DNA from 2 places in the Kitasatospora sp. NPDC096077 genome. Region 1 is predicted to be linked to the other one. Evidence: riboswitches for the same ligand, from Rfam matches in the RefSeq annotation. Region 1 holds a riboswitch; the other holds the start of a gene.
The links. Region 1 has a riboswitch for guanidine ahead of ABTZ03_RS22850 (DMT family transporter). Riboswitches for the same ligand answer to the same signal wherever they lie in the genome.

Region 1 (9,916 bases):
CTGCTCCGGTCCCGTTCGGGCCGGGGCAGATACCGCCCGGATTCCGTCCCAATCGGGCAGTCCCGTTCACCGGTCCCGAAATGATCATCGAGCATTGTGTGCCAGAGTTGCCCAACCCGGCCCGATCGCCCGTACCCTACGGCCAGGCCGGGCTGCTGACGCGGACAGTGCGGCCACGGCCGCGGGCGGCAGACGATCGATGAGCAAGTGGAGCACGGTGGGACCCAGGTGAACCGGACGATCATGCTGCCGGCCTCGCTCGACGAGGCCGTCGACGCGCTGGCCGCCGCCCCGGCCGCGGTACCGGTGGCCGGAGCCACCGACCTCATGGAGGCCGTCAACGCCGGACGGCTGCGCCCCGCCGCCCTGGTCGGCCTCGGCCGGATCACCGAACTGCGCGGCTGGCGCTACGAGGACGGCGGCACCGCCGTGCTCGGCGCCGGACTCACCCACGCCCGGATGGACCGCCCCGACTTCGCCGCGCTCATCCCCGCCCTGGCCGACGCCGCCCGCACCGCCGGCCCGCCGCAGGTCCGCAACGTCGGCACCCTCGGCGGAAACATCGTCACCGCCGCCCCGGCCGGCGACACCCTCCCGGTGCTCGCCGCCCTGGAGGCCACCGCCACCCTGACCCGGGCCGGCGGCACCCGCGAGGTGCCGGTCGGTCACCTGCTCACCGGCCTCGACCCGGTGCGCCCCGGCGAACTGCTCACCTGGGTGCGGGTCCCGCTGCTGCACGCGCCGCAGGTCTTCCTCAAGGCCACCGGCCGCAGCGGCCCGGCCCGCGCCACCGCCTCGGTCGCGCTCGTCCTCGACCCGGCCCGGCGCGCCGTGCGCTGCGCCGTCGGGGCCGTCGCCCCGGTGCCGCTGCGCCCGCTGGAGGCCGAGGCCTGGGTGGCCGGCTGCATCGACTGGGACGGCAGCCGGGAGATCGACCCGGCCGCGGGCGCCGCCTTCGGCGAGTACGTGGCCGCCGCCTGCGTCCCCGACAACTACGGCGCCGAGGGCGCCTGGGAGGCCGTGACCGAGGGGCCGACCGCGGCCGCCGTTCGGCTGCGGCGTACCGTATCGGTGCTGGCCCGACGGGCACTGGGAAGGGCGCTGAAGTGACCACAGACCCCATCGAGACCCTCGACGCCGACCCGCTCGGCCTCACCCCCCAGGTCAGCCGGGAGCTGCGCCCGTGCGCCTCCTACACCCTGCGGGTCAACGGTTTCGAACGGCCCGTCACCGACGCCTGGATCGGCGAGAGCCTGCTCTACGTGCTGCGCGAGCGGCTCGGCCTGGCCGGCGCCAAGGACGGCTGCGAGCAGGGCGAGTGCGGCGCCTGCTCGGTGCAGGTGGACGGCCAGCTGGTGGCCGGCTGCCTGGTGCCCGCCGCACTGGCCGCCGACAGCGAGATCAACACCGTCGAGGGCCTGTCGGCCGGCGGCGGCGCGAGCGACGTCCAGCAGGCGCTGGCCGGCTCCGGCGCCGTGCAGTGCGGCTACTGCACCCCCGGCATGGCGATGGCCGTGCACGACCTGCTCCAGCGCAACCACCGGCCCACCGAGGTCGAGGCCCGGCAGGCGCTGTGCGGCAACCTGTGCCGCTGCACCGGCTACCGCGGGGTGCTGGCCGCCGTCCAGACCGTCGCGGACGCCCGCGCGCTGGAGGCCGAGGAGGCGGAGGAGGCCGCCGCGGCCGCCGCCGAACCGGCCGCGCGGACCACGGCCGCCCCGGCCGGGCGGCCCGCCGCCGTCGAGCCGCAGCCGGCCGTCGAGCCGCCGGTCCACGCCGACGCCGAGGCCTGGATCGAGCACGTCCCGCAGCCGCCCGTCGAGCCGGTCGCCGCCCCCGCCCAGGAGCAGGCCCCGACGCCCGCCCCGGCCGAACAGCCGTACGGCGACGGCGGCTACGACACCGGCGTGTACGACACCTCCGCCCTGACGGGGGCCCAGCCCGGCATCCCCGCCCAGGCCGTCGACGACCAGGTGTACTACCCGCCGCAGGGCTACCCCGAGCAGCCGTACCAGGCCACCCCCGCGCACGGCACCTACGTGCCGGCCGGCTACCCGGACGGCCACCAGCAGCACCCCGGCTACGACACCGGCTACGACGCCCCGGTGTACGAGCCCACCCCCGCGCACGGCACCCCGCTGCCCGGCGCCCGCCACGACGGCACGCCCCCGCACGGCACCCCGTACACGGACCCGCACGGCGCCCCGGCCGAGGCCGGCGTCCCGACCACCGGCGTCCCCTACGGCGCCACCCCCGCCCACGGCATCCGGCTCCCCGAGGACGACCACGCATCATGACGTCGCCTACCGACATCGGCGCAGCACTCCAGCAGGACGGCGGCGAGGGCGGCGCCGCACCGGAGCCGTTCGGCCTGGGCAGCTCCCCGCTGCGCAGCGACGCACTGCCCAAGGCGCTCGGCATCTACCCGTACGCGGCCGACCTGTGGGCCGAGGGGCTGCTCTGGGGCGCGGTGCTGCGCTCGCCGCACCCGCACGCCCGGATCCGCGGCATCGACACCTCGGCCGCGCTGGCCCTGCCCGGGGTGCACGCCGTGGTCACCGCCGCCGACCTGCCGCCCGGCCCGGACGGCCGTCCGGACGGCGCCCCGGCCGGCCCGATCGTCGCCGACCGGCCGGTGCTGGCCGCCGACGTGGTGCGCCACCACGGCGAGCCGATCGCCGCGGTCGCCGCCGACCACCCGGACACCGCCCGGCTGGCGGTCGGTCTGATCGCGGTCGACTACGAGCCGCTGGAGGCGGTCACCGACCCCGAGCAGTCCTTCACGGCGCCGGCGCTGCACCCGGACGGCAACCTGTTCCGCCACCTGCCGCTGCGCACCGGGGACCCGGACGCGGTCGGCGAGATCGTCGTCGAGGGCCTCTACCAGGTCGGCCGGCAGGACCCAGCCCCGCTGGGTGCCGAGGCGGGGCTGGCCGTGCCGCGCCCGGACGGCGGCGTCGAGCTGCACCTGTCCTCCACCGACCCGCACGGCGACCGCGACCGCACCGCCGCCTGCCTGGGCCTGGAGCCGGACCGGGTCCGACTGGTCGTCACCGGTGTGCCCGGCGCCACCTCCGACCGCGAGGACATCTCCTTCCAGGTCACCCTGGCGCTGCTGGCGCTGCGCACCGGCCGCCCGGTGAAGATGACCCTCACCCGCGAGGAGTCCTTCCACACCCACGCCTCGCGCCACCCCGCGCTGCTGCGCTACCGCCACCACGCCGACGCCGAGGGCACCCTGGTGAAGGTCGAGGCGCAGATCCTGCTGGACGGCGGCGCCTACGCGGACGTCTCCGCCGAGGCACTGGCCGCCGCGACGGCCTTCTCGGTCGGCCCGTACGTCTGCCCGAACGTCTTCGTGGACGCCTGGGCGGTGCGCACCAACAACCCGCCGGCCGGGCGGATGCGCGGCGAGGGCGCGCTGCAGGCCTGCTTCGCGTACGAGTCGCAGCTGGACCAGCTGGCCGCCCGGGTGGGCGTGGACCCGGTGGAGATCCGCCGCCGCAACGCGATGGCGACCGGCGACCCGCTGCCCACCGGACAGGCCGTCACCTGCCCGGCCCCGGTGCGCGCGCTGCTGGACGCGGTGGCCGCCGAGCCGCTGCCGGCCCTGCCGGTGGACGACCCGGACGCCGAGTGGCTGCTGCCCGGCGGACCGGGCGGGGCCGGGGACCCGGCCGCGGTGCGGCGCGGGATCGGCTACTCCGTCGGCATGGTGCACATGCTGGGCGCCGAGGGCGAGGACGAGGTCTCCACCGCCACCGTGCGGGTGAGCGGCGACCACGCCACGGTGATCTGCGCGGCCGTCGACGCCGGGCAGGGCTTCGCCACGCTGGCCCGGCAGATCGTGCAGACCGTGCTGGGCATCAGCGAGGTCTACATCGCCCCGGCCGACAGCGACCAGTCGGTCACCGGGCCGTCCGCCCGGGGCCGGCACACCTGGGTCTCCGGCGGGGCGGTCGAGCGGGCCGCGCTGATGGTCCGCCACCAGCTGCTGCAGCCGATCGCCGCCGACTTCGGGATGTCGGTGGAACTGCTGCAGATCGCCGACGGCAAGATCACCTCCTACGACGGGGTGCTCGGGATGCCGGTCGCCGAGGCGCTGGAGGGCAAGGAGCTCTGGGCCACCGCGCAGTGCCGCCCGCACCCGACCGAGCCGCTGGACGAGTCCGGGCACGGCGACGCCTTCGTCTCCATCTCCTTCTGCGCGATGCGCGCGGTGGTGGACGTGGACATCGAGCTGGGGGCCGTCCGGGTGGTCGAGATGACCGTCGCCCAGGACGTCGGCCGGGCGCTGAACCCGCGCCAGATCGAGGACCGGATCGAGGCGGGCGTGGCCCAGGGCGTGGGCCTGGCGCTGATGGAGGACCTGCGCACGGAGGGCGGGGTGCTGGCCAACCCCTCGCTCACCGGCTACCGGCTGCCCACCTCGCTGGACACCCCGGAGGTGCGGATCGCCGCGCTGCTGGAGGAGCGGGACGTGGTCGCCACCTTCGGTGCCAAGGCGGTCAGCGCGGTGCCCGCGGTGGTCGCCCCGGTGGCCGTCGCCGCCGCCGTCCGGGCCGCCACCGGCCTGCCGGTGGGCCGGCTGCCGATCCGCGCGGAGGACGCCGTCACGGCCTGAGCCGCGCCGCGGAACGCGGAATTCCGGGAGACGGGATTCCGCGGAACGGAATGCGGAATTGCCGGTCGACCTTTCCGGTCGACCGGCAATTCCTGTTCGAGGCCGTGGCGGGAATTGAACCCGCGTGTACCGCTTTGCAGACGGTTCCCTGAGCCACTCGGGCACACGGCCAGTGAATTCAGGATGGCGGAACGCCGGAATGAGGTCAACGACGTTCTGTAAATTCTGTGTGGCAATGTGTGCTACGGTCGGAAGCAGGTGGTTGTTTCCCCGCCACCCCGGACGAGCGCGTCGTACCCGGTGACGACAAGACGGCGCAGTTCAGCGGCAATCCGGCCGCTGTGGACTGCGGAGGTACGGCCGTCATGGCTTGGCTCGTTCTGATCGTCTCGGGTCTCCTGGAGACCGTCTGGGCAGTGGCCCTGGAATCGTCCAAGGGCTTCTCCCGCCTCGTTCCCAGCCTCGTCTTCGGCGTCGCGCTGCTGTTCAGCATGGGCGGGCTGGCGTACGCGATGCGCACCATTCCGATCGGCACCGGGTACGCGGTCTGGGTCGGCATCGGCGCGGTCGGCACCGCGCTCTACGGCATGGCGGTGCTGGGGGACGCGGTGACCGCGGCCCGGATCGGCTGCCTGCTGCTGATCGTCTGCGGCGTGGTGGGACTCAAGGTGCTGCACTGAGGCCCTTGGCACAGAGGCCCCGGGCGCCGAGGCCCTAGGTCCATCGGCGGAGCGGATCACCGCCGTAAGTCAGGATCCGTCGGCCCGGACGGCTCTTACGATGTTACGTATGACCACAGCCTCCCCCACCTCGGTCGACTCCGCCTCGATACCCACCGGATCCGACCCCGGTGGGGGAGTCATGAGCGCCCGGTACCGGGCGCTGACGCTGGGGATCGTGTCGGTGGTCCTGGTGATCGCCTTCGAGGCGACCGCGGTCAACACCGCGATGCCGACCGCGGCCCGTCAGCTGGACGGCCTCCAGCTGTACGCCTTCGCCTTCTCCGGCTACTTCACCACCACGCTGTTCGCCCTGGTCGTCTCCGGCCAGTGGTGCGACCGGCGCGGCCCGCTGCGGCCGCTGTTCACCGGCATCGCGGTGTTCGGGGCGGGCCTGGTGGTGGCCGGGACGGCGCCCGGCATGTGGGTGTTCGTGGCCGGCCGGGCGATTCAGGGGCTGGGCGGCGGGCTGGTGATCGTCGCGCTGTACGTGGTGGTCGGCCGGGCCTACCCGGAGCGGCTGCGGCCGTCCGTGTTCGCCGCCTTCTCCTCGGCCTGGGTGCTGCCCTCGATCGTCGGGCCGCTGGTCTCCGGGGCCGTCACCCAGCACCTCGGCTGGCGCTGGGTGTTCCTGGCCGTGCCGGCGCTGATCCTGCTGCCGCTGGCGGTGATGGGCCCGGCGCTGACCCGCTCCGAGCGGGAGCACCCGGTGCTCCGGGGCGCCGACTTCGACCGCCGCCGCACCCTGCTGGCCGCGATGGCCGCGGTCGGCGCCGGGCTGCTGCAGTACGCGGGCCAGCGGCGCGACCTGGTCGGGCTGGTCCCCGGGATCGCCGGGGCGGCGCTGCTGGTGCCGGCCGTCCTGGGGCTGCTGCCGAAGGGGACCCTGCGGGCCGGGCGCGGGCTGCCGACGGTGATCCTGCTGCGCGGGGTGGCGGCGGGGGCGTTCTTCGCGGCCGAGGCCTTCATCCCGCTGATGATGACCACTCAGCGCGGCTTCTCGCCGACGTTGGCCGGGCTCACCCTGACCAGCGGCGGGCTCTCCTGGGCGCTGGGCTCCTGGCTGCAGGGGCGGCCGGGGGCCGAGCGCTACCGCGGGGCGATGATCCGCGGCGGCTTCGTGCTGACCGCGGTGGCGATCGCGGGCTCCGCGCTGGTGCTGGTCCCGGCGGTGCCGTCCTGGACGGCCTCGGTGGCCTGGGGCGTCGGCGGCGTCGGGATGGGGCTGACGGTCGCCAGCGTCAGCGTGCTGATGATGCGGCTCTCCGCGCCGGAGGACGCCGGGGCCAACTCGGCCGCGCTGCAGATGAGCGACGCGCTGGGCAACGTGCTGCTGACCGGCCTGGCGGGCGTGCTGTTCGCGGCGCTGGGCGGCGGCTCGTTGGCCGCCGCCCACGAGGGCACCGGGGCCGACGGCTCGCCCGGCGCCTTCGCGGCGATCCTGCTGGTGATGGCCGCGGTCGCGGCGCTGGGGGCGCTGCTCGCCGGCCGGGTGCGCGCCCGGTCCTGACGGCCCCGGTCAGCTCGTGGCGGTGGCGCTGGGGGAGGGGGCCGGCGGCGCCGCCGGGGTGCCGAGGAAGGCCTCCCAGCCGCCGGCCGGGGACTGCCCCGGGCCGAGGCCCTGCAGCTTGCGCAGCACCGCCGGGTCCTGGGCGTCCAGCCAGTCCACCAGTTGGCGGAAGGACACCAGCCGGACCTCCGGCTTGTCCGCGATCGCCTTGAGCACGTCCTCGACGGCGTTCATGTAGATGCCGCCGTTCCACTCCTCGAAGTGGTTGCCGATGATGTACGGCGCCCGGTTGCTGTTGTAGGTGCGGTCGAAGCCCATCAGGTAGGCGTCCCGGGCCTGGGTCTGGTAGCCCGGGTAGAGCGCCGGATCGGCCTTGGTGTTGGGGCCGCACTGGTTGAACATGATGTTGTAGTCCATCGACAGCACCTGGAAGGTGTGCCCGGGGAACGGGATGGACTGCAGCGGGAGGTCCCACAGGGCGCCGCCCTGGATCTTCTGCGGCCACACCTGGGTGCCGTTGCCGCTGCTGTCGTAGCGCCAGCCGCGCTTGACGGCGGTGGGCAGCAGGTTGCGCTGGCCCTCCAGGCAGGGGGTGCGGCTGCCGATCAGCTCCTTGCGGTAGTCGAAGGGCAGCGCCGGCAGGTCGGTGAAGCCGGTGTTGGTGCGCCAGTTGGTGACGAAGTCCATCGCCTGCTGGATCTCGCTGTCCCACTCCTCCGGGGACCACTTGCCGACGCCGGTGGAGCCGCAGAAGTGGCCGTTGAAGTGGGTGCCGATCTCGTGGCCCTCCAGCCAGGCGGCGTGCACGTTCTCCAGGGTGTCGTGGATGTGCTGGTCGCTCAGGTAGCCGATCTCGGAGGCGCCGACCTTGTGCTGCGGCGGGCGGTACTGGTCCTTCTTGGACTCCGGCAGCAGGTAGAGGCCGCTCAGGAAGAAGGTCATCGAGGCGTTGTGCTCCTGGGCCAGCCGGCGGAAGCGGCCGAACAGGCCGTTGTCCAGCTCGCCGGCGCCGTCCCAGGAGAAGACCACGAACTGCGGGGGCCGCTGGCCGGGCTGGAGCCGTTCGACGACCGGCTGGTGCGGCTGGGGGCCGGTGTCCGAGGTGGAGCCGTCGCCGATGAGCGTGACCTGCGGCTTCTGCGGGGCCGGGGCCGGGGTGGCGCCCTGTCCCTCGGACGGTGGGGCGGCCGGGGTCGCGCCGCCGGCCGTCTGCTCGCCGCCGGCCCGGTCGCTGCCGCAGCCGGCCGCCAGGGTGGCGGCGGTGGCCGCTCCGGCGGCCAGCAGGGTTCGGCGGGAGAGTGCGTCCATGGTCACTCCGTTCATGTGGCGTTCGGCTGACGGCCGGCTCGCGTGCTGCGGGGGCGCGGCGTGCGGAAGTACGGTCCGACCGGAGAGGGATGGAGCCCGTGACCGGGTCAGCATGCCACGCGGGCCGGAACGGTCGAAGAGGCGCAGCGGACGGTCGTGATCGATCGCCCGATTGACGCAACCGAACCGGCGGGCCGAAACGTCGATGCTGTTCGACGGGTGAGAGTGCCGTGCCGGGGCGCGGAAAACGGCCGTCACGGTCCGTGGCGGAACGCCCACTCGGCGCAGGATCGGGCCGTCATCCCTGCCGATCGGCGGGTGTGGATACGACCATCGTGGGGACGTGGCCCGGCATCCGATCCGATTGAATGAGTTCCCAGGAAACTCTCAGGAAGGGGATCCGGGCCGACAGGAGGGAGCGACCGTGGGCGTCCAGCAGAGCAGGAGCCCCTGGCCGGGCACCCTGGCGGCCGGCGCGGCCCTGGTGCTCGGCGCCTGGCTGCTGCACGACGGCGGCACGCCCGTCCTGCCGCCCGCGCCGGGCGGCGGACAGGCGCTGTCCGGCTTCGCCCCGGTCTCGGTCGTCCCACCGCTCGGCCCGTCCACCCCGACCAGGATCCGCATCCCGGCCGTCCGCCTGGACGCCCCGGTCACCGAGCTGGGCCTCGACCCGGACGGCCACCTCCAGGCCCCGCCCGCCGCCGACCGCAACCTCGCGGGCTGGTACCGCGGCGGCGCCAGCCCCGGTCAGCGTGGAACCGCCATCCTGGCCGGCCACGTCGACAACCAGGCCGGGCCGGCCGTCTTCTACCACCTGGGGGCACTCCACCGGGGCGACCGGATCGAGATCGCCCGCGCCGACGGCGCCACCGCCGTCTACCAGCTGTACGCCATCGAAGTGCACGACCGAAAGGACTTCCCGGACGACCGGGTCTACCGCCAGGCCGCCGACGCACAGCTGCGGGTCATCACCTGCGGCGGCGCGTACAGCGAGGAACACGGCTACGAGGGCAACGTCGTCGCCTACGGATTCCTGGCCGACACCACACCACCGGGCAAAGCCGCATGACCACGCTCACCCTCGCCACCCGCTGGAACCCGATCGACTGGCCGCTCACCCACGGCCCCGTCCCCTACGCCGTGCTCGCCGCGGGCTGGGCCGCGCTGGCCCTGCTGGCGCTCTCCCGGCACGAGCGCTGGCGCGCCCCGCGGATGCTCGGCGCCCTGCTGCTCGGCGGCCTGCTCACCCTGCTGGTGAAGATCGCCGTCGACGACTGGTGGCGCCCGTTCCCGGAGGGCACGCCGGACTTCGTCCTGCGCTGGATCGCCGTCGCGCTGTTCGGCATAGCCCTGCTCTGCTTCCGCGCCCCGCTGCTGACCGTCCGCCGCCGGCTGTTCGCCGTCGGCGGCGTGGCCCTGGTGGTGGTGATGGCCGCCTCGCAGGTCAACCGCGGCTTCGACCAGTACCCGACCGCCCGGGCCATGCTGGCGCCGCACACCGACGAACTGACCACCGGACGGGCCGCCGCCACCGTGCAGGGCACGCCCGGCCGCCCGCTCGCCGAGGTCTGGCACGCGCCGCCCGGCCTGCCCGACAAGGGCACCCTCTCGCCGGTGACCATCCCCGGCACCAAGTCCGGCTTCACCGCCCGCCCCGGGTACGTCTACCTGCCGCCCGCCTACCGGGCCAACCCCCGGCCGCTGCTGCCCGTCGTGGTGCTGCTCCCCGGCCAGCCCGGCGCACCCGAGGACTGG
Region 2 (9,916 bases), on a different contig from region 1:
GCGCGCTGGCCGCCGCCCGCGCCGTCCAGGGCGTGGCCGGCGGACTGCTCACCCCGGTCGGCATGACCCTGCTGTTCCGCGCCTTCGACCCGGACGAACGCCCGCGCCTGGGCCGGATCCTGATCGTGCCGACCGCCCTGATGCCCGCCCTCGGGCCGCCGCTCGGCGGCTTCCTCACCGAACACCTCTCCTGGCACTGGCTGTTCCTGGTCAACCTGCCGATCGGGGCCGCCGCCGTGGCGACCGGCCTGATCGCCCTGCGCAGCGAACCGGAACCCCCGGCCGGCCGGTTCGACACCCGCGGCTTCCTGCTCGCCACCCCGGGCCTCGGCCTGCTCACCTACGCGCTCGGCTTCGGCCCCGCCCACGGCTGGTCCGCGCCGACGGTCTGGCTGAGCGGGCTCCTCGGAGCGGTTCTGCTGGCACTCGCCGTACGGAGCCAACTCCGCACGGCCGAACCGCTGGTGGACCTGCGGCTGCTCGCCGACCGGAGCTTCGGCGCGGCGAGCTGGCTGGCCCTGCTCACCTCCGCCGGGCTGATGGGCGCGCTGTTCGTCCTCCCGCTGCTCTACCAGGCCGCCCGCGGCGCCTCGGCGCTGGACGCCGGACTGAGCGTCTTCCCGGAGGCGATCGGCCTGATGGCCGCCTCCCAGGTGGTCGACCGGCTGCTGCTCCGACTCGGTCCGCGCCGCCTCGCCCGGCCCGCCCTGCTGCTGGCCGCGTTGGTACTGGCCGCCCTCGGCTTCGCCGAGAACCCTTGGGCCGTCAGGGCGTTGATGTTCGCCGTCGGCCTGGTGCTGGGCACCGCCGTGCTCACCGTCCAGATCGCCGGCTTCGCCGACGTCGCGCCGCCCGCGATGGGCCGGGCGATGGGCCTGTTCACGATCCTCCGCACCCTCGGCGGCGCCCTCGGCATCGCCGCCACCGCCGCCCTGCTCGGAGCCCTCGCCGACGGCCCCGACCCCACCCCCTACCGCCTCGCCCTCACCCTCACCGCCCTCCTGGTGGCGGCCGGAGCCCTGCTGGCCCGCCGCCTCCCGGCCGAGGGCCCGCCGCCGCCCCCGGCCTGAGGATCAACCGGCCCGGCCGGGCGCGCCCCCCGCCGCCCGGCCGGACCACCACACCGACCCGAGCAGCAGCAGCCCGGGGGCGATCCCCGCGACGAGCGCGACCACGGCCGCCGGGGCCCCGCCGAACGCCAGCGCCAGCCCGAGTGCCCCACAGGCCGCCATCCCCGCACCGAGCTTGTGCAGCGAAGGGCGACGCCACGCGACCGCGAGGCCGAAGAAGTGCACCCCGACCACGAAGGCGATCCACCCCACCGTCGCCTCCGGGGTGTGCAGCACCCGGTTGATCACCGCGAGCCCGGCGACGATCCCGATCACCTCGGCCACCACCACCAGCCAGTACCGCCCGCCGAAGGCCGGGCCCGCCGATTGCTCCGCGACCGCTTCCGCGCCACGCCGCCCGAACAGCACCAGCCCGAGGAACGCGGCCACGCCGAGCACCCGCAGCGGTATCCCCACTCCCGTCGGCAACGCCCCCGCGTTCGCCTCGATGAACACGAGCCCGAACCCGGCCCCGATCAGCCGTCCCATGTGATTCCTGGTCATGCCGATCAGCATCCCATTCGAACGCGCATGCGTATCGGCGGCTCGCGCACCCGCACTGCATCTACGCTGGTCCGACAATTGGAGCACCGGAGGAGGATCGATGGTTCCCGAGCGCTTCCGACTCCTCGACGAGGCCCGCCGGAGCCTCCCGGACGGCTACAAGGTCGAGTTGTCCGGGGACCTCCTCGTCATGCAGGCGTCGCCGTCCTAGCGCCCTGTTCTCTGAGCCGAACCGCGACCGCTACCACACCAGAACCGAGCGGGAGTTCGGCGAGACGATCCGCATCCCCGTGCCGTTCGACTTCGAGCTGGACCTCGCGCGGCTCGTCCCGTACCGGGAATGACGGGCTTTCGTCCGTTGGCGGGAACTTGGCCGGGCGGTACTGCGCGGCGGTGTGGGGGTACTGCATTGGGCTGACACGTTGCAGACTGACCGTCAGAACCCAGGCCGACGTGGAGGCAACCTCATGACCGCTTCGCTCCCCGAGCTCACCGGTGACTACGTCATCGATCCCACCCACTCCCGGATCGGCTTCGTGGCCCGCCACGCCATGGTGACGAAGGTCCGGGGCGCGTTCCACCAGTTCGAGGGCACCGCTCACCTGGACGGCGCCGACCCGTCCAAGTCGACCGGCCAGGTGGTGCTCAAGACCGAGAGCATCGACACCGGGGTCGAGCAGCGGGACCAGCACCTGCGGACCAACGACTTCCTGGATGCCCCCAACTTCCCCGACATCACCTTTCGCACCACCGCGATCGAGGCGAAGTCCGACACCGAGTACCGGGTGATCGGCGACCTCACCATCAAGGACACCACCCGCCCGATCGACATCGACTTCGAGTACACCGGCAACGCCGTCGACCCGTACGGCAACCTGCGGGTGGGCCTGGAGGGCTCGGTGACGATCAGCCGCAAGGAGTTCGGGGTGACCTGGAATGCGGCGCTGGAGGGCGGCGGCGTGTTGGTCGGCGACAAGATCGTGCTGGAGTTCGACATCTCGGCGATCAAGCAGAAGTAGTCCGACCTCGCGGGCCCCGGTCGCCGTTGGCGGCCGGGGCCTCAGTCGTTCGGACAGAGGATCAGGTCGTCCAGGGCGTACCGGCGCGGCCGGTCGCCGAGTTCGGTGACGGCGGCGCGGATGCGGTGCAGGTGCTCGACGGTGAGTTGGAGCGGGGGCTCGTCGGGCTGGTGGGTGGTGCGGATCGGGTAGTCGACGCCCGGCTCGCGGGTCATCTCGATGTGGCAGCCGAGGACGTACGTGACGGGGTGCTCCTCGGCGAACGCGATCAGCCGCTCGATGCTGCGGCCGAAGGCGGGCCAGTCGTCGATGTAGAGCCGGCCGGGGTAGACGGTGTCGCCGGTGAGCAGGAAGCCGGTCCACGGGTCGTAGTACGTGACGGCGGCCGCGTGGTGGCCCGGGGTGGCGAGGCATTCCAGCGCCCGTCCGCCGCCGAGGTCCACTCGGGCGGTGCCCTCGGGATCCTGGTCGAAGCCGAAGTAGGACCAGGCGGTGGTCCGGTCGGCGCCGACCAGGACGGTGTCCGGCCGGTCGGCGAACTGCCCGTCGCCCGCGACGTGGTCGCCGTGCGGGTGGGTGTGCAGGACCAGCAACGGGTAGTGCTCGCGCGGGTTGCGGGCGAGCCACTTCGCGATCAGGTCGTCGACGGTGGCGCGCAGCGGGAAGTACTCCGCCTCCGCCGTCGCCCCGGTGTCGATCAGCACCGCCCGCTCCGCGCCGAACAGCAGGAACAGGAACGGCGCCTCGTAGTGCACCGCCTTGTTCTGCCGCAGGATGACGGTGTGCTCGTCGTACGAGTGGACCTGGATCTCCGGGTCCGTGTCGTGCTTCGCGGACGGCGAACCGTGGATCCACGGGACGTCCAGCGGGCGGGCGATCGGTGCGGCGGCGGTCATGACGACTCCCTGGGTGCGTCGTCTTGGCGGGCCGGGTACGGCGCACATCTCGTCCGGGGCGGGCGCCGTCGCGCTGCCGGTTGCGACGCTAGCATCCGTCCGTCGACGTCCGCGCGGTGGTTTCAGCCCGCGCGGGACATCGGCGGTGGCGTGGCGGACGAGGACGCGTTCATCGCTGACTCCCGAGGTCATCCGGCGTGGGCTCCGACGCTAGGCGCCCGACGGCTCGGAGGTGTGCGATTCGGTCGAAGCCGTCCCTACGGGCGACCCCAGCAGGTGGGCCAGTCCGTCGGCCAGGCCGCCGCGCCAGCAGGCGTAGTCGTGGCCGCCGTTGAACTCGCGGTATTCGAGCTCGTACCCCCGAGCGGTGAGGACGTCGCGCAGGTGGCGGTTCTGGGTGAGCAGCATCCATTCCTGGAGGCCGACTTCGACGTAGAACCGGGCGGCCCGGCCGGGTTCGGCGGCGAATCGGCGGGTCAGCCATTCGCTGCCCTCGTCGAATTCCGTCTCGTCCGGCCACCAGAAGGAGCCGGACTGGGAGAGCGCGTTGCCGAAGCGCTCCGGGCGCCGGTACGCGGCGAAGGCGGCGGTGAGGCCGCCCGCGCTCTGGCCGGCGATCACGGTGCGGGCCGGGTCGGTGGTCGCGCCGAACTCCCGTGCCGCCCACGGCAACAGCTCGTCGGCGAGCAGGTCGACGAAGCCCGGGTTGCAGCTGAGGTCCTCCGGCCGTCCCGGCCCCATGGTGTGCACCAGCAGCGCCACGGTCGGCGGGATCGCGCCGTCCGCCGTCAGGTTGTCCAGGGTGTCGCCGACGGACAGCACCTGGCCCCACATCTCGCCGTCCAGCAGCACCGCCACCGGGTACGGTCCCGGGCCGTGCCCGGCCGGGAGGTGGACGTCCACCCGCCGCCCGGCCACCGTGTGGGACACGGTCCGCCCGCGCGGCACGCCGTCGCGCCGCCGGGCGTACGGCTGGGCGGGCGCCTCCGGCAGGCTGAGCACCGAGGAGGGGTGGCGTCCGTCGCGGGCCGGGAGCCGGGGTTCGGTGTCGTGCGGGTCGGGGCGGGCGTGGTCGAGGACGTGCAGCCAGTCGGCCCGGCTGGTGCCCGGGGTGGGGCCCCGGAAGGGGTGCAGCTGGTAGGAGGCGCGGTGGTCGGCGCGCAGCCGGTGGGTGAGTTCCCAGCGGCCGTTGCGGCGCCGCATCAGGTGCGGGGTGAGGTCTCCGGCGTGCCGGTCCTTGTCGGTGACGGTGTGCAGTAGGGCGAGGACGCCGTCGCAGTCCTGTTCCTCGGAGACGAAGGTGACCAGCCGGTACGCGGGGTCGTCCGGGTCGGCCGCGATCAGCGGGAAGGCATTCACGTTGTTCAAGGTGTTCAACGTTCGTTACTCCTGGTTCAGTCGGTTCGGCGGGAGAGCAGCACCCAGAGCAGGAAGGGCCCGCCGAGCACGGTGGTGACGATGCCGACCGGGATCTCCACCCCGCCGATCAGCACCCGTCCGAGGGTGTCCGCGAGGACGACGAGCAGCGCTCCGGTGAGCGCGGAGCCGAGTACCGGCACCCGGGCCGGTCCGGCCAGCCGTGCGGCGAGCACGGGCGCGGCGAGCGCCACGAAGCCGACCGGCCCGCAGACGCCGACGGCGAGCCCGGCGAGGGCGACGGCCAGCAGCAGGCAGATCAGCCGGACCCGTCCGGGGTCGACGCCCAGTGAGGCGGCCACGCTGTCGTCGAAGCGCAGGACGGCCAGCCGTCGGGCCACCGCCAGGGCGATCGGCACCAGCACGGCGAGCCCGATCAGTACCGGTGTGGCGATGGCGTAGTCCCGCCCGTTGAGGCTGCCGGAGGTCCAGACGTACAGCGAGCCGGCCGAGTTGAGCGAGCGCCGGGCCAGGGCGACCTGGATGACGGCGGAGGCCAGTGCCGACATCGCGAGCCCGACCACCAGTACCCGGTAGCCGCGGGCGCCGAGTCCGCCGGAGACGAGGGTGACCACCAGGACGGCGGCCAGCGCGCCGAGCGGGCCGGCCCACCAGGCGCCGAAGGTGCCGGAGGCGGTGGCGGAGATCAGCACGGCGGCGGTCGCGCCGTCGTTGACGCCGAGGAGTTCGGGGGTGGCCAGCCGGTTGCGGGCGAGGGTCTGGGTGAGGCAGCCGGCCAGTCCGAGGGCGGCGCCGGCGGCGAGTCCGGCGACGATCCGGCCGAGCCGGAACTTCTGCACCAGCAGCACGTCGAGGCGCTCGCCCTGGCCGAACACCGCCCGGAAGGTGGTGCCGAGGCCGAGTTCGCTCTGCCCGGCGTGCGCGGAGACGACCACGGCGGCGAGCAGCGCGGCGGCCAGGCCGAGTCCGGCGAGCAGTGCCCGGCGGGGGAGCAGCAGCGACCAGGCGCCGTACCGGAGCACCGGGTCGGGTGCCGCCGGGCCAGGTTCGGAGCGCCGTACCGCTGGGGCTTCGGCGGCCGGGTCGCCGAGGGCGAGGGCGGCGGAGCGGCGGGAGCGGACGATGGCGATCAGCGCGGGGGCGCCGATCAGGGCGACGATGACCGACACCGGTGCTTCGAACGGCCGGGCCACCACCCGGGCGAGCACGTCGGCACCGGTCAGCACGGCGGCGCCGAACAGCCCGGCGAACAGGGTGAGTCGGCCGGTCCGGGGCCCGGCGAGGGCGCGGGCCAGGAATCCGGCGAGCAGTCCGAGGAAGGAGATCGGCCCGGCCAGTGCGACCGCCGAGGCGGTGAGCAGGGTGACGGCGACGGCGACCGCGGCGCGGGTGGCGCCGGGTCGGTGGCCGAGGCCGCGGGCGAGGTCGTCGCCGAGGGCGAGCGCGGTGAGCGGCCGGGTGGTGAGCAGGGCGAGCAGGAAGCCGACGCCGAGGACGGGGGCGAGCTGGCGCAGGGTGGTCCAGCCCTCCACCCCGGCCAGTGAGCCGAGCACCCAGACCCGGTAACGGTCGTACGCTTCGGGTGAGTTGACGATCAGCACGCCGGTGATCCCGCCGAAGGTGGCGCCGACGGCGGAGCCGCCGAGGACCAGTCGCATGGGGGAGCCGCCACCCCGGCTGCCGGCGATCAGCAGCACCAGGCTGCTGGCGAGGACGGCGCCGCCGAAGGCGAAGGCGAGGTAGCCGTAGGAGGTCTGCACGCCGAGGACGGAGACGCCGAGGACGACGCCGAGCGAGGCGCCCGCGTTGACGCCGAGCAGGCCGGTCTCGGCGAGCGGATTGCGGGTGACGGACTGCAGTTGGGCGCCGGCGACGCCGAGTGCGGCGCCGACCAGCAGGGCGGTGAGGGTGCGGGGGAGTCGCAACTCGCCGATGACCAGGGCGAGTCGGCCGTCGGTGCGGGCGCCGTCGTGGTCCAGCAGGTAGTCCAGCACCCGCCCGGGGCCGACCTCGCCGGCGCCGACCGACAGCGAGAGCGCGGCGAGCGCGAGCAGCACGAGGACCGCGCCGGTGGCGACCGGCCAGGTGCGGTGCCGCCAGGCCCGTGGGGGTGCCGGCGGCGGCGTGGCCGGGGCCTCGGCCTCGGGGACGGCGGGCGGTTCGTGGACGCCCGCTTGCGACGATGTCATAAGGTAAGGCTAACCTAATGAACGGGGCGTCCCTTTGGGCACCGCCGTCGCGCCCAGCCGCCCGGACGCCGCCCAACTCCCGTACCACCCCTGCCCCGGAGGCACCCATGCCGTACGCCCAGAGCCCGCTCCGCCCCGTCCGCCGCCGCGCGGCCCAGGCGCTGGCCGTCACCGGGGCGGCCGCCCTCCTGCTCACCGGCTGCGGCTCCTCCGGCTCCTCCTCGTCGTCCGCCCCGTCCTCGAACGCCGCCGCGGACCCGGCGAAGGCGGCCGACGGCGGCAAGCGCACCGTCAAGGACGCCACCGGCAAGGCCGTCGAGGTCCCCGCCGAGCCCAAGCGGATCGTCACCCTCACCCAGGAGGACCTGGACGCGGTGCTCGCCCTCGGCGTCAAGCCGGTCGGCATCACCAACGGCCAGGGCCTGGCCGAGCCGCCCGCCTACCTCAAGGACAAGGTCCAGGGCGTGCCGGTGGTCGGCAACCTGCTGCAGCCGGTGATGGACAAAGTGATCGCCGCCAAGCCCGACCTGATCCTGGCCGGTGACATGCAGGACGAGCAGGTGCTCAAGCAGCTGCGCGAGATCACCCCCGCCACGCTCGTCACCATGGCGCCCACCGACGACTGGAAGCTCGCCTTCCGGGGCATCGGCAACGCCGTCAACAAGCTCGACCAGGCCAACAAGGTGATCGACGACTACCAGGCCAAGGCGACCAAGGCCGGGGCGGACCTCGGCAAGAACAAGGGCGCCGCCGTCTCCATCGTCCGCTGGAACCCGACCGGTCCGAGCTGGATGGAGAAGAAGCAGTTCGCCAGTGGGGTCGCCCTCGACATGGGCCTCACCCGCCCGGCCGCCCAGGACAAGGACGGCAACGCCCACAGCCCGGCGCTCAGCCTGGAGAAGCTCGCCGAGATCGACGGCGACTGGCTGTTCCTGTCCACCCTCACCGACGACGGCAAGGCCGCGCTCAAGGACGTCCAGTCCAAGCCCGCCTACCAGCAGTTGAACGCGGTGAAGAACGACCACACCGTCACCGTGGACGGTTCGGTCTGGTCCACCCGGGGCGGCCCGCTGGCGGCCGACGTCGTCATCGGGGACCTCGGCAAGGCGCTGGCCGGGTCCTGAGTGCTCGCGACCGACGGGGGGATCCCGCCATGGAGTTGACGGTCCAAGGCGTCACCGCCGGGTACCGGCCCGGCCGTCCGGTGCTCGACGGCATCGACCTCACCGTGCCCGCCGGACAGGTGGTGGCCGTGGTCGGCCCGAACGGCTGCGGCAAGTCCACCCTGCTGCGGGCGGTGGCCCGACTGCACCGGCCCGACCGCGGCCGGATCCTGGTCGGCGGCGAGGACGTCTGGCGGCTCGGCCCGCGCCGGGCCGCGCACCGGGTCGCGCTGCTGCCGCAGAGCCCGCAGGCCCCCGAGGCGGTCACCGTCGCCGGACTGGTCCGCTACGGGCGCCACCCGCACCAGGGCCTGTTCCGCCAGTGGTCGGCCGAGGACGAGCGGCGCACCGCCGACGCCCTGCGCGCCACCGGCGTCGACGCCCTCGCCGACCGCCGGCTCGACCAGCTCTCCGGCGGCCAGCGCCAGCGCTGCTGGCTGGCCATGGTGCTCGCCCAGGACACCCCGGTGGTGCTGCTGGACGAGCCGACCAGCGCGCTCGACCTGGGCCACGCGGTGGAGGTGCTGGAGCTGGTCCGGGCGGTCGCGGCGGGCGGGCGCACGGTGCTGATGGTGCTGCACGACCTCGCGGCGGCCGCCCGCTACGCCGACCTGCTGGTCGCGCTGCGGGACGGCGCGGTGGTGGCCTGCGGGCCGCCGCGGGAGGTGGTGGACGCGCCGCTGGTCCGGGCGCTGTACGACATCGACAGCCATGTGCTGGCCGCGCCGGACGACGGGGCGCCGGTCATCGTGCCGCGGGCGCCGCTGGGCTGAGGGCGCCGTCGCCGCGGACGGGCGGCGTCACCCCACCCGGGGTGGCGCCGCCTTCGCGCGTTCGGCGTCCGGAGCGTTCGGTGTCCGGAGCGTTCGGTGTTCGGAGCGTCCGGCGCGTTCGGTGTCCGGCGTGGGCCGGGGCCGTCGCTCGTATCCGATCGACCACTCGTTCGAGTGGTTTCAACTCCCCTGCCCCTCGGCGAGCTCCCCCCGACCGTCGGCTTGTCAGTACCCCTCGCTACGTTCCTCGCATCGCTGGTCAACAGGCTGATCGGAACGATGTTCCCCGGTGGGAGGAGTACGGCCGTGGCATGGGTGGAGACGGGCGCGGGAGGGTACCGCGTCGCGCTCGACGGAGAAGGCAGGGTGGTGTGCCGCAACGCGGCGGGCCGCGAACTCAAGTCCCTTCCGTCGAAGCTCGGTGACGACCCGGTGGTCACCCAGCTCAAGCAGCTCGCCGAATGGCTCGCCGCGCACGAGCGGCGCTGCCAGGAGGACGTCGAGCGGTGGATGGTGCGCTCGCTGCCGGTGCCCGCCGCCGTGCTCGCCGCCGTCTGGCCGGACGAGGCCTGGCGGTCCGTCCTGCGGGACGTCGTGGTCACCGGCCCGGACGGCGCCGTCGCCGGCTTCCTGCGCGACGCGGACGCCGAGCGCGGCCTCGGCCTGGTCGACCTGGACGGCGACACCGTGCGCCTCACCGACGGCGAGGTGCTGATACCCCACCCGGTGCTGCTCCCGGACCTCGACGAGCTGCGCGAGTTCGCCGTCGAGCTCGGCGTCTCCCAGCGCGTCCAGCAGCTCTACCGCGAGGTCTGGCACCGGCCCGAGGAGCCGTCGGCCGGCACCGAGGTCACCGCGTACGCGGGCGGCCGCTACCGCGAACTGC

Region 2: another riboswitch for guanidine. It lies ahead of ABTZ03_RS20475 (MBL fold metallo-hydrolase); the one in region 1 lies ahead of ABTZ03_RS22850 (DMT family transporter).

Annotation. Positions count from the first base shown of each region.
Region 1 covers NZ_JBEOSV010000026.1:48,934-58,849, reverse strand. Annotated here, with positions in the region: gene ABTZ03_RS22870 (FAD binding domain-containing protein) at 244-1,110, shown strand; partial or broken gene ABTZ03_RS22865 ((2Fe-2S)-binding protein) at 1,182-1,635, shown strand; gene ABTZ03_RS22860 (xanthine dehydrogenase family protein molybdopterin-binding subunit) at 2,294-4,624, shown strand; tRNA gene ABTZ03_RS22855 (tRNA-Cys) at 4,724-4,795, opposite strand; guanidine-III (ykkC-III) riboswitch at 4,880-4,945, shown strand; gene ABTZ03_RS22850 (DMT family transporter) at 4,990-5,304, shown strand; gene ABTZ03_RS22845 (MFS transporter) at 5,414-6,853, shown strand; gene ABTZ03_RS22840 (polysaccharide deacetylase family protein) at 6,863-8,161, opposite strand; gene ABTZ03_RS22835 (class F sortase) at 8,586-9,230, shown strand; gene ABTZ03_RS22830 (alpha/beta hydrolase) at 9,227-9,916, shown strand, end outside.
Region 2 covers NZ_JBEOSV010000022.1:70,598-80,513, reverse strand. Annotated here, with positions in the region: gene ABTZ03_RS20490 (DHA2 family efflux MFS transporter permease subunit) at 1-1,070, shown strand, start outside; gene ABTZ03_RS20485 (hypothetical protein) at 1,074-1,613, opposite strand; gene ABTZ03_RS20480 (YceI family protein) at 2,081-2,632, shown strand; gene ABTZ03_RS20475 (MBL fold metallo-hydrolase) at 2,674-3,528, opposite strand; guanidine-III (ykkC-III) riboswitch at 3,541-3,600, opposite strand; gene fes (enterochelin esterase) at 3,739-4,896, opposite strand; gene fhuB (Fe(3+)-hydroxamate ABC transporter permease FhuB) at 4,923-7,094, opposite strand; gene ABTZ03_RS20460 (ABC transporter substrate-binding protein) at 7,202-8,218, shown strand; gene ABTZ03_RS20455 (ABC transporter ATP-binding protein) at 8,248-9,030, shown strand; gene ABTZ03_RS20450 (DUF4132 domain-containing protein) at 9,337-9,916, shown strand, end outside.